Regions from separate parts of the Rhizobium sp. PAMB 3182 genome, predicted to be linked through region 1. Evidence: riboswitches for the same ligand, from Rfam matches in the RefSeq annotation. Region 1 holds a riboswitch; the other holds the start of a gene.
The links. Region 1 has a riboswitch for thiamine pyrophosphate ahead of thiC (phosphomethylpyrimidine synthase ThiC). Riboswitches for the same ligand answer to the same signal wherever they lie in the genome.
Positions count from the first base shown of each region.

Region 1 (7,802 bases):
CGCCAGCATCTGCTGTTCGCCGCCGGAAAGCCGGGTGCCCATGCGCCGGCGCACCTCGCGCAGGTTCGGAAACATGCCGTAGATGTCGGAAAGGCTCATGCCGCCGTCGCCGACGACCGGTGGCAGCATCAGGTTCTCCTCCACCGTCAGGCTGGCAAAGATGCCGCGCTCTTCCGGACAGTAGCCAATGCGCCCGAGCGGTGCGATCCGGTGGGCCGGCTTGTCGATGAACTCGTCGCCGTTGATGGTGATGGATCCCGTCCGCCGCGACACCATGCCCATGATGGCGCGCAACGTCGTCGTCCGCCCGGCGCCGTTGCGCCCGAGCAGCGTGATCAGCTGGCCTTCGCCAAGCTCGATGTCGATGCCGTGCAGGACGTGGGATTCGCCATACCAGGCGTGCAGGTCTTTGATTTTCAGCATGGGCTTGGTCAGCGTCGCAGTGGTCATGCGCCGGCCTCCTCGGCCTTGATGCCCATATAGGCTTCCATGACGGCGGGGTTCTTCGAGACGGTCTCGTACGGCCCTTCTGCGAGGATTTCGCCGCGATTGAGCACGGTGATCTTGTCCGCGAGGTCTGCGACGACGCCGAGATTGTGCTCGACCATGATGATCGTGCGGCCGGCGGAAACCTTCTTGATCAGTTCGGCGACCTGGCCGACGTCCTCGGTGCCCATGCCTTGGGTCGGCTCGTCGAGCAGCATCAGTTCCGGCTCGAGGCCCAGCGTCGTGGCGATTTCGAGCGCCCGCTTGCGGCCATAGGGCAGTTCGACGGCATGCACATGCGCGAAACGCTTGAGGCCGACCTGGTCCAGCCGTTCCATGGCCTCGTCGTCGAGCGAGGACAACAGGCTCTTCGACCGCCAGAAATGATAGCTGACGCCCAGTCGCTTCTGCAGCGACAGCCGGACGTTTTCGAGCGTCGTCAGGTGCGGGAAGACTGCGGAAATCTGGAACGAGCGAACGATGCCGTTATTGGCGATATCGACGGGTTTCCAGTGGGTGATGTCCTTGCCGTTGAAGAGAATCTGGCCGGATGTCGGCGTCAGGAACTTCGTCAGGAGATTGAAAACGGTCGTCTTGCCGGCCCCGTTCGGCCCGATCAGCGCGTGGATCGTCCCGCGCTCGATATTGAGATTGACGTTGCGGACGGCATGAAAGCCGCCGAAGCTCTTATTGAGCTGCCTTGCTTCCAGAATGAAATCGCTCATGAAACCGTCCAATCCTGCCGGGTCTTATCCTGATGCCCGGCTTTGCGGAGGAAGCGGCCGGCAAGCCGACCGCTTCTCACATGTTACGCCAGTCTCATCACTTCACAAGCGGGCAGCCGCCGTCGGCAAGCGACGCATAGGCCTCGTCGCCCGGAATGGTGCGGACCACCTTGGCGACGTTCCACGGATCGGATGCGCCTTCCTGTACCTGCAGCAGGTACATGTCATGCACCAGCAGGCCGTCCTGGCGGATCATGCCGCCCTTGGCGAAGAAGTCGTCGATCTTCTCCTTGCCAAGCTGCTCGCGCACCGCGTCGGCATTGTCCGTGCCGGCGGCTTCGATCGCCTTCAGATAGGCCATCGTCAGCGAATAGTCGGCGGCATGAACGAAGGTCGGCGCCGCGTTGTTGGAGTACTTCATGTACTTCTCTTTCCAGGCGCGGGATTCGTCGTCGAGGTCCCAGTACCAGCCGGTCGTGAAGTTCAGGCCCTTGGCGACATTGGTGCCGAGGCTCTTCACGTCGGAGATCAGCACCAGCATGCCAGCAAGCTGCTGGCCGCCTTCGACGATGCCGAACTCATGCGCCTGCTGAATGGCGTTGACCGTGTCCTGGCCGGCATTGGCAAGGCCGATGACCTTGGCGCCGGAAGACTGGGCCTGCAGCAGGTAGGAGGAGAAGTCGGTCGTTGCCAGCGGCACGTCCGACGAACCGACGACGGTGCCGCCGAGCTCCTTGACGACGGCCGACGTGTTGTCCTGCAGGGCATGGCCGAAGGCATAGTCGGCGGTGATGAAGTACCAGCTGTCGCCGCCGTTCTTGACCACGGCAGACGCCGTGCCGACGGGCAGGGCATGGGTGTCGTAGCCGTAGTGGATGCCGTACTTGGTGCAGGCCTTGCCGGTGAGGTCGGCGGACGCAGCGCCGGTGGCTATGGTGATGACGCCCTTTTCGGACGCCAGCTGCTGTACGGCGAGAGCGACGGCCGAGTTGGTCAGGTCGGTGATCATGTCGACCTTGTTCTCGTCGATCCACTGGCGTGCCGTTGCCGAGGCGATGTCGGCCTTGTTCTGGTGGTCGGCGGAAATGACCTCGATCTTCTTGCCGAGCACGGTGCCGCCGAAGTCCTCGACCGCCATCTTGACGGCGGCGACGGCGCCGTCGCCGCTGAAGCCGGTCGAATAGACGCCGGACATGTCGCCGAGCACGCCGATCCTCACGACGTCATCGGAAATGCCTTCGGCCATGGCGCCGTTGGCGGCCATCAGCAGGGCTGCTGCACTTACGCTTCCATAAAAAAACGACTTCATAGTTCCTCCCTTTCGGTTCATGCGGGATTTTGAAGATCATCCGGCGTTCTTCGTGGTTCTGGCTCCGGAAGGGATCGGCAGGCACCCGCGACGCCCGTATCTCTCCCGGAAATTGACCGGATCATGCAAGTCGAAACCCTCGAGCCATTCTCTCCCTCGGCTCGCAGCGTTCCGTAATTCCCCTCCGCGTGTCCTCCTCAGGCCTGATCGCGCCGGATGGACCTCAGATATTCGATCATAGCCGAAAAATCCCGGCCTGACCCATTATTGTCCAGAAACTCCCGGTAGAGCGACAAAGCGTGCGCGCCCATCGGGGTTGCCTGGTGAACGTCTTCGGCAGCCTGCTGGGACAGACCGAGGTCCTTGGTCATCAGGTCCGCGGCAAAGCCCGGCTTGTAGCCGTTGTCGGCCGGCGACTTGGGGCCGACGCCCGGAACCGGGCAATAGGTGTTGACCGACCAGCAGGACCCCGACGACGTCGAGATCACGTCGAAGGCCGCCTGGGCCGACAGGCCGAGCTTTTCCGCAAGCGCGAAGGCTTCACAGGCGCCGATCATGGAAATGCCGAGGAGCATGTTGTTGCAGATCTTGGCCGCCTGTCCGGCGCCGCCGTCGCCGCAATGGACAACCTTGCCGCCCATGACGTTCAGTATGGGCAGGGCCTTGTCGAAAGCCGCCTTCGAACCGCCGACCATGAAGGTGAGCGTTCCGGCCGCAGCACCAGACGTTCCGCCGGAAACCGGCGCATCGAGCGGCATCAGCCCGGCATTTTCAGCCATGCGATGCGCCTCCCGGGCACTGCCGACATCGATCGTCGAGCAATCGATGATCACGGCACCCTTGTCGGCGGCCGGTACGATTTCGCCGAAGACCTTGAGCGCGATCGGCCCATTGGGCAGCATGGTGATGATGAAGTCCGCACCGGCTGCGGCCTCCGCGGCGCTGCCTGCGGGATGCATGCCTTCGGCCGTCGCATTTGAAAGCGCTTCGGGTACCGCATCGTAGACGTAAAGGTCGTGGCCGGCCTTGGCGAGATTGATCGCCATCGGCAAGCCCATGTTGCCGAGCCCGACAAACGCTACTCTGGCCATTTGAAAGCCTCGTGCGTCATGGGTTCCTCCTCCCGTTCGCATTCCGGTTTGTGCTGTTTCACCGCCGCGGTGCTCCCATCCCGCCGTCTGTGCCGCACACTCCATATCGCAATTCATATATGCGATTGCTTCTGCAAGGCTACGGGCTTGATCGCCATACCATTGTGCGATTATGCTCATATCATGCTCTTTGATTGGGACGACTTACGCTATTTTCTCTCCGTTGCACGCACCGGACGGCTCACCGCCGCCGCCGGCCGGATGGGGACGGATCACGCCACCGTAAGCCGTCGCGTACGCGCGCTGGAGGAAAAGCTGGGCGCCGCGCTCTTCACCCGCTCGCCGCGCGGATACACGCTCACCGACATCGGCGAGCGCCTGCTCAAGCACGCCGAGGACATCGAAAGCACGGCGGCCCACATCCAGAACGATATTGCCGGGGAGCGCTTTTCGTTGAGCGGCGCGGTGCGCATCGGCGCGCCCGACGGATTTGGCAGTTTCTTCCTGGCGCCGCGCATCGGCGAGCTTGCCGCGCGCAATCCCGAGCTCGAATTGCAGATCGTGGCGATGCCGCGCGTCTTCAACCTGTCCAAGCGCGAGGCGGACATCGCCATCAGCCTGTCGCGGCCCGAGCGCGGCCGGCTCTTTTCCCGCAAGCTTGTGGATTACACGCTGCATCTCTACGCGTCGAAGGATTATCTGCGCCGCCACGGCCCGATCACCCGCAAGGAGGAATTCGTCCGCCATCTGCTGATCGGCTATATCCCAGAGCTGATCTACACGCCGGAGCTCGAATATCTCTACGCGGTCGGCGAAAATCTCTCGGCCCGGCTGTCGAGCACCAATCTCATCGCCCAGCTGAAGGCGACGGAGGCCGGGACGGGGCTCTGCATCCTGCCGGATTTCATAGCCGGCGACCTGCCGTCGCTGGTGCCCGTGCTGCCGGACGTGGTCGAACTGCGGCGCACCTTCTGGCTGATTGCCCACGAGGATTCGCGCGAATCCGCCCGTGTACAGACGGTCATCCAGTTCATAGCCGAACAGGTGGAGCAGTCGCACCGTGACTTTATCAGGTCCTACAGACCATCCGCTACGACCGGCAACGCCGCAAGACGCTGAAGCGTGTTGATTGCCGGAGCCGGATAGGCTTCAAATGGCTTGGAGGCATGGTTCGGCAAGGAGTTTTCGGCATGGTCGCGACGGTGGATCTCAACTCGGACATGGGCGAAAGCTTCGGCGCCTACCAGATGGGTGACGACAAGGCGATGCTCGACATCGTCACCACGGCAAACGTCGCTTGCGGCTTCCATGCCGGTGATCCGGCCGTGATGCGCGACACGATCCTCGCCGCCAAGGCGCGTGGTGTCGCCATCGGCGCGCATCCCTCCTTCATGGACCTCTACGGCTTCGGCCGGCGGCGGATCGTCGGCGACAGCCCCGCCGATCTCGAAGCACAGCTCATCTACCAGATCGCCGCGATCCAGGGCATGGCCCGCGCGCTCGGCTGGCCGATCACCCATGTGAAGACCCATGGCGCGCTCAACAATATGGCGGCGGAGGATCCGGATCTCGCGGCCATTTGCGTGCGTGCCGTCAAGGCGGTCGACCCGGCGCTCGTCTTCGTCTGCCTGCCCTATTCGGAGATGACGGCAGCGGCGGAAAAGGCCGGCCTGCCGGTGGTCTGCGAGGTCTTCGCCGACCGGACCTATACGCCCGAGGGACGCCTGAGCTCCCGCAAGATGGAAGGCTCGGTGATCCACGACCCCAATCAAAGCGCCGATCACGTGCTCTCCATGGTGCGCGATGGCCAGATCGTGACGACGGCGGGCACGAAGCTGCCGGTCGAGGCAGCGACGGTCTGCGTGCATGGCGACACGCCGGGTGCGGTCGCGATGGCGCGGGCACTCCGCGAGGCACTGACGGCCGAAGGCATTACCATCCGGCCCTTCGCCATGCCGGTCGGGCAAATCTGACATATTGCGCCGCCGGCACCAAGCCTCTTGACGCCGGCGGCATTTCGCTCCTACCCTTGGCGCATTCACCAGGGGGGTCCCGCAAGGGGCTGAGATTCTGCTGGGCTTTCTTGAAAGCAGCGCAGTGACCCGTTGAACCTGATCCAGTTCATACTGGCGTAGGGACGGTGCTAGCGCTGCAGATGCGACGAAACCCGAAATCCGGGACGTCGCTGGCGTCTTACCATCATTCCGGCTTCGAACTGGGTCTCCAACTTGAAACATTGGAGCCTCAAATGAACATTGCCGCCAAGAATATCACCCCCGACATCACCAAGGGACCGCTGCCCGCGTCCACCAAGGTCTACAAGCCGGGCGAAATCCATCCGCATATCCGTGTGCCGATGCGTGAGATCGCCGTCCATCCGACCGCCGGCGAACCGCCGGTCACGGTCTATGATTCCTCAGGTCCCTATACGGACCCGGCGCAAGTGATCGATATCGAAAAGGGCCTGCCGCGCCTGCGCGCCGACTGGGTAACCGCCCGCGGCGACACGGAGGAATACGAAGGCCGTATTGTCAAGCCGGAGGATAACGGCTTTGCCACCGGCGAACGCCTGACGCCGGAGTTTCCCAACCTGCAGACGCCGCGCCGGGCAAAGGACGGCAGGGCCGTCACCCAGATCGCCTATGCCCGCGCCGGCATCGTCACGCCGGAAATGGAGTTCATCGCCATCCGCGAAAACCTTGGCCGCAAGGCGCTGAAGGAACAGCTCGCCCGCGATGGCGAGAGCTTCGGCGCGGCGATCCCGGATTTCGTCACGGCGGAATTCGTCCGCGAGGAAGTCGCCCGTGGCCGCGCCGTCATTCCGTCCAACATCAACCATCCGGAAGCCGAGCCGATGATCATCGGCCGGAACTTCCTGGTGAAGATCAATGCCAATATCGGCAATTCTGCCGTCACCTCGTCCATGGCCGAAGAGGTCGAGAAGATGGTCTGGGCGACCCGCTGGGGCGCCGACACGGTCATGGATCTGTCGACCGGGCGCAACATCCACAACATCCGCGAATGGATCATCCGCAACTCGCCGGTTCCGATCGGAACGGTGCCGCTCTACCAGGCGCTGGAAAAGGTCGGCGGCATTGCCGAGGATCTGACCTGGGAGGTTTTCCGCGACACGCTGATCGAGCAGGCGGAGCAGGGTGTCGACTATTTCACCATCCATGCCGGCGTCCGGCTGTCCTATATCCCGCTCACCGTCAACCGCGTCACCGGCATCGTGTCGCGCGGCGGCTCGATCATGGCCAAGTGGTGTCTGCATCATCACAGGGAAAGCTTCCTCTACGAGCATTTCGAGGAAATCTGCGACATCTGCCGCGCCTATGACGTGTCGTTCTCGCTCGGCGACGGCCTGCGTCCCGGCTCGATTGCGGACGCCAACGATGCCGCGCAGTTTGCCGAACTGGAGACGCTCGGCGAACTGACGCAGATCGCCTGGGCGAAGGATTGCCAGGTCATGATCGAAGGCCCCGGCCATGTGCCGATGCACAAGATCAAGGAGAACATGGACAAGCAGCTCGCCGTCTGCGGCGAGGCGCCGTTCTATACGCTGGGGCCGCTGACGACCGACATCGCGCCCGGCTACGATCACATCACCTCGGGCATCGGCGCGGCTATGATCGGCTGGTTCGGAACGGCGATGCTCTGCTACGTCACGCCGAAGGAGCATCTGGGCCTGCCCGACCGAAACGATGTGAAGACGGGCGTCATCACCTACAAGATCGCCGCCCACGCCGCCGATCTCGCCAAGGGCCATCCGGCCGCCAGGATCCGCGACGATGCGCTGTCGCGCGCCCGCTTCGAATTCCGCTGGGAGGACCAGTTCAACCTCTCGCTGGATCCGGAGACGGCCCGCTCCATGCATGACGAAACGCTGCCGAAGGAGGCCCACAAGGTCGCCCATTTCTGCTCCATGTGCGGGCCGAAATTCTGCTCCATGCGCATCTCCCACGACATCCGTGCCGAAGCGCAGAAGGAGGGCATGGAGGCCATGGCGGCAAAATACCGCGAGGGCGGCGACCTCTACATGCCGGTCGATGAGGTGGTGAAATGATGACCCCGCGAGGATACCCCCTCTGGCCTGCCGGCCATCTCCCCCACAAGGGGGGAGAAAACTTCCGGCAACGCCTGGCCAGTTTGCTATCGCGAGGCGCCGGCGGTAAAGCCCCTCCCCCTCGT
Region 1 covers NZ_CM128607.1:1,983,027-1,990,828, reverse strand. Annotated here, with positions in the region: gene ACU5AZ_RS09910 (ABC transporter ATP-binding protein) at 1-450, opposite strand, end outside; gene ACU5AZ_RS09905 (ABC transporter ATP-binding protein) at 447-1,211, opposite strand; gene ACU5AZ_RS09900 (ABC transporter substrate-binding protein) at 1,309-2,520, opposite strand; gene mmsB (3-hydroxyisobutyrate dehydrogenase) at 2,718-3,611, opposite strand; gene ACU5AZ_RS09890 (LysR family transcriptional regulator) at 3,795-4,730, shown strand; gene ACU5AZ_RS09885 (LamB/YcsF family protein) at 4,802-5,584, shown strand; TPP riboswitch at 5,645-5,767, shown strand; gene thiC (phosphomethylpyrimidine synthase ThiC) at 5,860-7,677, shown strand.

Region 2 (7,802 bases), 330 kb from region 1:
TCCGGGTCGAGCGCGGCAAAGGGTTCGTCGAGGAGCAGGTAGGGCCTGTCGCGCACGAGCGCCCGGGCAAACGCGACGCGCTGGCGTTCCCCGCCCGAAAGCGAACCGGGCAATCTTTTCTGAAAACCCGACAATCCGACCCGCGCAAGCGCGTCGCCGACCCGTTCGCGGTCACCCTGCGTCAGCCGCATCGACGGGCTGATGCCGAGGCCGACATTGGTGAAAAGGTCGAGATGGGCGAACAGGTTGTTGTCCTGGAAGATCAACGAGACCGGGCGCTCGGCCGGTGCCAGTTCTGTCACGTCGCGACCGCCCAGCCAGATCTGGCCCGACTGCGGCGCCTCGAAGCCGGAAATCAGATTGAAGAGCGTCGACTTGCCGGCGCCGGAGGCCCCGGTGACCGCCGTGATCCGGCCGGCGGGAAACTCGCCGTCGAACAGGAAATCGCGGTTCCCCAGGGTAAGCCGCACATCCGCGAGACGGATATCGTTGACTTCAGTCCTATCCATCCCGGCTCTCCTTTTCCGCACCCTGGCCGACCGTACCGGCAACCGTCAATGCCAGGCAAACGATGCCGAGCAGCAGCGCCAGCCCGTCCGCATCGGCGGTGCGATAGCTGCCGAGCCGGCTGAACAGCAGCCAGGGCAGCGTCATGAAGCCGTCCGAGCCGAACAGCGCCACCGCGCCGAGGTCACCGAGCGACAGCGCCATTGCGAAGGACAGCGCCATGAGAAGCGCCTTGCGCAGCAGAGGCCAGTCGACCAGCCGCAGTTTCGACAGGCCGGACATGCCGAGGCTGGCGCTGAGCCGTGCCGTCCGCTGGCGGTGGACCTCGACCGCCGGATGGAGGATGCGCACCACGAACGGCAAGGCCATCACCGTGTTGATCAAGAGGACGAGATAGGGTGCCGCCGACGTGGTGATGCCTACCGACCGCAGGACGAGAAACCAGCCGGTGCCGAGCACGACCGGCGGCACCAGCAGGACGAGTGACGAGGAGGACCCGATCGCCGTTGAGAAGGCTCTGGCGACAAGCGTTCCGCCACCGTCGGTCTCCAGTTGTGCGCGCACGAGCGCCATGCCAATCAGCACCGCGAACAGACCGGAGAAGAAGGCGATCGTCAGGCTGGTCCCTGTTGCCTGCCAGAAGACGGGTTCGCTCAAAAGCCGGACGAGATCGGCACGCATTCCGGCAGCGGCGACCATGGCCAGCGGCGACAATACGAAAGCGGTCGCGACGGCAATGATCGCACCGTCGGCAGCTTTTGCAGCAAGCGGCCGGGCATCCGGCCGGCGGGCGGTTCGACCGGTCGTCGTTCCGTGGTCCTCCGGCACCGGCAGAAACGCCATCAGCGACAGGAGAATGGCAGTAATGACGATCTGGATGACGGCCAACGAAACGGCTCGGCCGGGATCGAAATCGAAACGCAGCGCCTGATAGATCGCCACCTCCACCGTCGTCGATGCCGGTCCGCCGCCAAGTACCAGCACCAGCGTAAAGGAGGTGGCGCACAGCATGAAGATCAGCCCCGCGACACCGGGCAGGTGCCGGCGCATGACCGGCCACTCGACGAAGCGGAAAATGCTCCCGGACCGCATGCCGAGCTGCGCCGACAGGAGCCAGTATTCGTTCGGCACGCGATCGAGACCGGCGACCAGATAGCGCACGGCGAGCGGCATGTTGAAGAAGACATGGGCGAGCAGGATGCCGGACAGTCCGTAGATGTTTACGGGACTGTCGAGGCCAAGACCAAGGAGAGCCTTGTTCAGCATACCCTGCCGGCCCCAGAGACCGAGCAGGCCAAGAGCGCCGATCAGCACGGGCAGACCCATCGGCACGGCCATCAGCCGCAGCACCCAGACACGGCCCGGAAACTGTCTTTGACGTGCGAGCGCGCGTGCCACGGGGATGGCGAACAGGATGGAAAGAGCCGTCGAGAGCCCGGCCTGCCACAGCGTGAAGACCAGCACGCGCCGGATATACGGATCGGCAAGCGGCGATATCGACAGACCCGATCCGCCATAGCTCAGGAGCGAGACGATCGCCACGCCGACGAACAGGCAGAGGCAGGCGAGGCCCATGGCCCCGCCGACAATCGCGCCTCGTCTGTCCCGGCCGGCAATCTGCATCGAAGCGTCAGTTGACCGCCATCGCCGCCAGCCACTCGTCGATCCATGCCTTGCGGTTCTTCTCGACCGTGTCCGGGTCCATCAGGAAGGTCTTGTCCGGATGGACGAGCGTGTCGAAGGCGGCCGGAAGCGGCGCGGAGGTCGGGGCTGCCGGCATCATCCAGTTGGTTTCCGGAATGATGTCCTGGAAGGTCGGGCTCACCATGAAGGTCAGGAACTGCCGAGCGAGATCCTTGTCGGCCGCCGTCTTGGTCACACCCGCGACCTCGATCTGGATGTAATGGCCTTCGGAGAAGCTTGCCGCCTGGTAGCGGTTCTCGTTCTCGGCGATCATGTGATAGGCCGGAGAAGTGGTGTAGGACAGCACCATCGGCGCCTCACCCTTGGTGAACAGGCTATAGGCTTCCGACCAGCCCGGCGTCACCGTCAGTACCCGATCCTTGAGCTTGCCCCATGCCTCCGGCGCCTTGTCGCCGTAGATCGACTTCACCCAGAGAAGCAGGCCGAGGCCCGGCGTCGACGTACGCGGATCCTCGATGACGATCTTCTGCGACGGATCGCCCTCGATCAGGTCCTTCATGCTTTTCGGCGGTTCGGCCATCGACTTGGTGTCGTAGACGACGGCGAAATGGCCGTAGTCATAGGGCACGAAGACATCGTCGGAGAAACCGCCCGGAACCGAAACCTTGGACGTGTCCACCTCCGCCGGCACGAAAAGCCCGGTCGACTTCGCTTCGGCAATGAGGTTCGTGTCGAGCCCGAGCACGACGTCGGCCTTGGTGCCTTCGCCTTCCAGCTTCAGCCGCGTCAGCAGCGCAACGCCGTCCTCGACGCCGACGAAATTGACCGTGCAGGCGCAGGTCTTTTCGAAGGCTTCCTTGACCTTGGGACCCGGGCCCCAGTCGGCAATGAAGCTTTCGTAGGTGTAGACGGTCAGCACCTTGTCCGCGGCAGATGCCGGCAGAACGAATGATAGGGCCGCAACGGCCATGATGAGCGAAATCGTCAGTCTGCGCATCAGGCGCCTCCTTATGTTTTACATGTTGGGATAGCGCGCTGATGAGATGCGTCTAATCCCTCCGCCGGTGTTAGCCGGATCAGGTTCTGCGGGTTGGCCTCAGGCCTCTCAGCGCCATTCCAGCATCGTGGAAGGTGCACCCCGTTAGATCTGCCGCGAGATTTACTGTGCCGGCGGCTTTATGACAAGGAAATTCGACGATTGTCGCCGCCGGTTTCCCTTTCCATTGCCGGCGATTTTGCGCTATTGCGCTTGTCCCATGACGCTCTTCACCATTCTTCTCGGCGGCGACCTGGCCGTAACCCCGCGGCTTGAGGCGGCCTCGGCCGGCGCGCGCTACATTGCCGCCGACGGCGGCATGCGACACGCCCGTGCGCTCGGCGTCACGCCCGAGCTCTGGGTTGGTGATTTCGATTCCTCCACCGAGAGCCTGAAGAAGAACTGGCCGGACGTTGAACGCCGCGATTTTCCGCCAGCGAAAGCGGCGACCGATGGCGAACTCGCGGTGCAGGTGGCGCTCGAACGCGGCGCGACCGCGCTCATTCTTGCCGGCGCGCTGGGCGGCGAGCGCTCGGATCATGCGCTGATGCATCTGCTGCATGCCAGCCACCTGGCCGAGAGCGGCCTCGACGTGCTGCTGACGTCAGGGATCGAAGAGGCCTATCCGCTGCTTCCGGGCGACCGGGAAATCGATCTGCCGCGCGGCAGCCTCTTCTCCGTGCTCGGACTGACGGCGCTCACCGGCCTGACGCTTGCCAATGTCCGCTATCCGCTGCAGGCCTTTGCCTTGCCGTTCGGATCGACGCGGACGATTTCCAATGTGGCGGAAGGCCCCGTGCGCCTGTCACTCAAATCGGGCCGGGGCATTTTCCTCGCCCGCCCCTATGACATGACAGGAGCCTGACCTTTGGCGCCCCCCATTCTCAAACTCGACGACATTCACTTGAGCTTCGGCGGCGCGCCGCTTCTCGATGGCGCCGGCCTGCAGGTCGAGCCCGGCGATCGCATCTGCCTTGTCGGCCGCAACGGCTCGGGCAAGTCGACGCTCCTGAAGATTGCCGCCGGTCTTGCCGAAGCGCAGTCGGGCGAAGTCTTCCGTCACCCGTCCGCCACCATCCGCTATCTGGAGCAGTCACCCGATTTCGGGGATTTCGCCACCGTTCAGGCCTATGCAGAGGCCGGCCTCGGCCCCGGTGACGACCCCTACCGCGTCACCTACCTTCTGTCGCATCTCGGATTGACCGGCGAGGAGCATCCCTCGACGCTGTCGGGCGGAGAAGCCCGCCGTGCGGCGCTCGCCCGCGTCATGGCGCCCGAGCCGGATATCCTGCTCTTGGACGAGCCGACCAACCATCTCGACCTCACCACCATCGAATGGCTGGAAGGCGAACTGAACGGGAGCCGCAGCGCGCTCGTCGTCATCTCGCACGACCGGCGCTTCCTCGAAAAGGTCTCCAACGCCACCGTCTGGCTCGACCGCGGCACTTCGCGCCGTCTCGACCGGGGCTTCGCCTTCTTCGAGGAATGGCGCGACAAGGTGCTGGAAGAGGAAGAGCTCGAGCAACACAAGCTCGGCCGCGCCATCGAGCGCGAGGAACACTGGCTGCGTTACGGCGTGACCGCACGGCGCAAGCGCAACGTCCGCCGGCTCGGCGAACTGCACGCCATGCGCGCCGAGCATCGTTCGCATCGCGGCCCGCAGGGCACGGTGCAGGCAACGGCGGTCGAGGCGCGTGAATCCGGCAAGCTCGTCGTCGAGGCGGAAAAGATCACCAAGAGCTTTGGCGACAGGACGATCGTCCAGCCGTTTTCGACCCGCGTCCATCGCGGCGACCGCATCGGCCTCGTCGGCCCCAACGGCGCCGGCAAGACGACGTTGCTGAAGATGCTGACCGGCCAACTGGCGCCCGACAGCGGCACAATCAAGCTCGGCACCAATCTGGAAATCGCCACGCTCGACCAGAAGCGCGAGGACCTGAACCTCGAGGACACGCTCGCCCACTACCTGACCGATGGCCGCGGCGAGAACCTGCTCGTCAACGGCGAGCAGAAGCATGTGACCGGTTACATGAAGGACTTCCTGTTCCAGCCGGAACAGGCGAGGACGCCTATCCGCAATCTCTCGGGTGGCGAACGGGCGCGGCTGATGCTCGCCCGCATTCTGGCACGGCCGTCCAACCTGCTGATCCTCGACGAGCCGACCAACGATCTCGACATCGAGACGCTCGACCTTTTGCAGGAGATCGTTTCCGGTTTCGCGGGAACTGTCATCCTTGTCAGCCACGATCGTGATTTCCTCGACCGCACCGTGACCTCGACCATCGTTCCCGCCAATATCGAGGCGCCGGATGGACGCTGGATCGAATATGCCGGCGGCTATTCCGACATGCTCGCCCAGCGCAGGGGCGCCGAGCAGGAACGGAAGAAGGCGGAAAAGGCAGCCGAGAAGCCGAAGAGCGATCAGCAGGCGAAGCCGGCCGCCGACAAGAACAAGGGCAAGCTCTCCTACAAGCAGAAGTTCGCACTCGAAAACCTGCCGAAACAGATGGAAGAGGCCGAAGCCAAGGCGGCGAAGATCGAGGAGAAGATGGCGGACCCGAACCTCTTTACCAAGGACCCCGCCGGCTTCAACAAGCTTGCCGCCGAACTCGAGGCCCTTCGCGCGAAGATCACCGCCATGGAGGAAGAGTGGCTGGAGCTGGAAATGCTGCGTGAGGAGATGGAAGGCTGAGCACGAGTTTCCGCCTCTACTTCGCCTACGGGTCGAACATGCTGCCGGCGCGGCTTTCCGCGCGCTGCCCGAGCGCCCGGGTCGTTGGCATCGGCTCGATAGCCGGCTATGCGCTGGACTATTCCAAGCGCGGCCGGGACGGGTCGGGCAAGGCGACGATCGTTCCGGCGGAACCGGCGGACCGGGTCCACGGCGTGCTTTACCGGCTTCTGGCCGATGATATCGTGCTGCTGGACGAATTCGAAGGACATCGGCGCGGCTATGACCGACTGGACGAAGTGCCGGTCGAGCAGGCAGGCGCCTCAGACGTGCGGACAGCCTGCACCTACATCGCCGAAGATGGCGCCCGCGATGCGGACCTTCTCCCCTTCGACTGGTACCGCGCCCTCGTCATCGCCGGCGCCGTCGAAAACGGCCTGCCTCGCCCTTACACCGAAAGCACCCTCGTCGTTACCGCCGTAGCCGACCTCAACGAGCGCCGGCAATCGCAGCTGGAAGCGCTTCGGCTGCTGAAGGACGGCGGCCATGCCGGCCTTCTGGAGCCACTGGCCGCAACCCGCTTCGCGGCGGCCCATCTGCGCGGCTAGGTCGACGCCGGTCGAACTTGGCGGCTATCCATCGCCTTCGCGAGGGGTTAAGCATCCGATCATGTCGACCAACATCATCATGATCCTCACCGCCGCAATCGCGGCGATCATCCTCTTCCGGCCGACGCTGCTCGCTTCGCCGACATGGCGGGCGACGGTGACACCGCTTGCCTCGATCATCGGCTCCGGTTTCCTCGTGGCCGGTCCCGTCCTTGCCCATGTCGCCGGCAACTGGGCCTGGGCGGCCATGCTGTTCCTCTGCGTTGCCGCCTACATGTTCGGGGCGGCGATCCGCTACAACATCGCGCATGTGGAAGAGATGGTCGAGGCCGGTGAGACGGGGCCGATCCTGTTTCTCGAACGCGCCTCCGATCTGGCGCTTGCCTTCGCCTATTTCATCTCGGTCTGCTACTACATCAATCTCTTCGCCTCCTTCGCGCTGAAGGCCGACGACATCGTCGATCAATGGACAGGCAGGATCATCGCGACCGTCGTCATCGGCGCACTTGGATTGATCGGCACGCTGCGCGGCTTGCGGGCGCTGGAGCATGTCGAGGTCGCCGCCGTCGCCATCAAGCTAGCGCTGATCGCCGGCCTCATCACCGCTCTCGCCTATGCCGCCTTCCTCGCGTTCAACGGCGGCACGTTTCATCTGGCGGAAATCAACCACGACACCGGCGGGGAAAGGCTGAGCGTCCTGCTCGGACTGATCATCCTCGTCCAGGGCTTCGAAACCTCCCGCTATCTCGGAAACACCTATGACCGCCGGACACGCATTCGCACGATGATCTACGCGCAGGGGATCGCAACGGCGATCTATCTCGCCTTCATCCTGCTGGTCACGCCGTTCTTTCCGACGGACCTGCCGGCCGTCGGCGGCGAGACTCAGATCATCGACATGGTCGCCTCGCTGGGCAGCGCGGCCGCCCCGCTGGTCATCCTGACGGCCCTCGCATCGCAACTTTCCGCCGCCATGGCCGATTTGAACGGCGCCGCCGGGCTCGTCAACGGTGCGACACGCGGACGCATTCCGGTCAGGGGTGGCTATCTCGCGACCGCGCTGGTGGCCATCGCGGTCACCTGGTCGGCCGACATCTTCGAGATCATCTCCTATGCTTCCAAGGCATTCGTTCTCTACTACGGAATCCAGTGCGTTCAGGCACTTCTGGCAACATTGGAAGTAAAGAAGCGCGATATATTGCCGCAGAGAATTGTGTTTATCGCGGGTATAGCGCTTGCCGTTCTGGTGCTTGTTTTCGGCACGCCGGCCGCTGCTTAAGGCTTTTCTGACATTACGAGCTTGTAATTTTCCTGCCCGACTTTGGTCACATTTCGG
Region 2 covers NZ_CM128607.1:2,311,878-2,319,679, reverse strand. Annotated here, with positions in the region: gene ACU5AZ_RS11275 (thiamine ABC transporter ATP-binding protein) at 1-509, opposite strand, end outside; gene thiP (thiamine/thiamine pyrophosphate ABC transporter permease) at 502-2,130, opposite strand; gene thiB (thiamine ABC transporter substrate binding subunit) at 2,138-3,121, opposite strand; TPP riboswitch at 3,188-3,302, opposite strand; gene ACU5AZ_RS11260 (thiamine diphosphokinase) at 3,408-4,052, shown strand; gene ACU5AZ_RS11255 (ABC-F family ATP-binding cassette domain-containing protein) at 4,056-5,879, shown strand; gene ACU5AZ_RS11250 (gamma-glutamylcyclotransferase family protein) at 5,876-6,466, shown strand; gene ACU5AZ_RS11245 (hypothetical protein) at 6,528-7,745, shown strand.
Region 2: it holds a riboswitch for thiamine pyrophosphate, as region 1 does, so the genes downstream of both, thiB (thiamine ABC transporter substrate binding subunit) here and thiC (phosphomethylpyrimidine synthase ThiC) in region 1, are expected to answer to the same signal.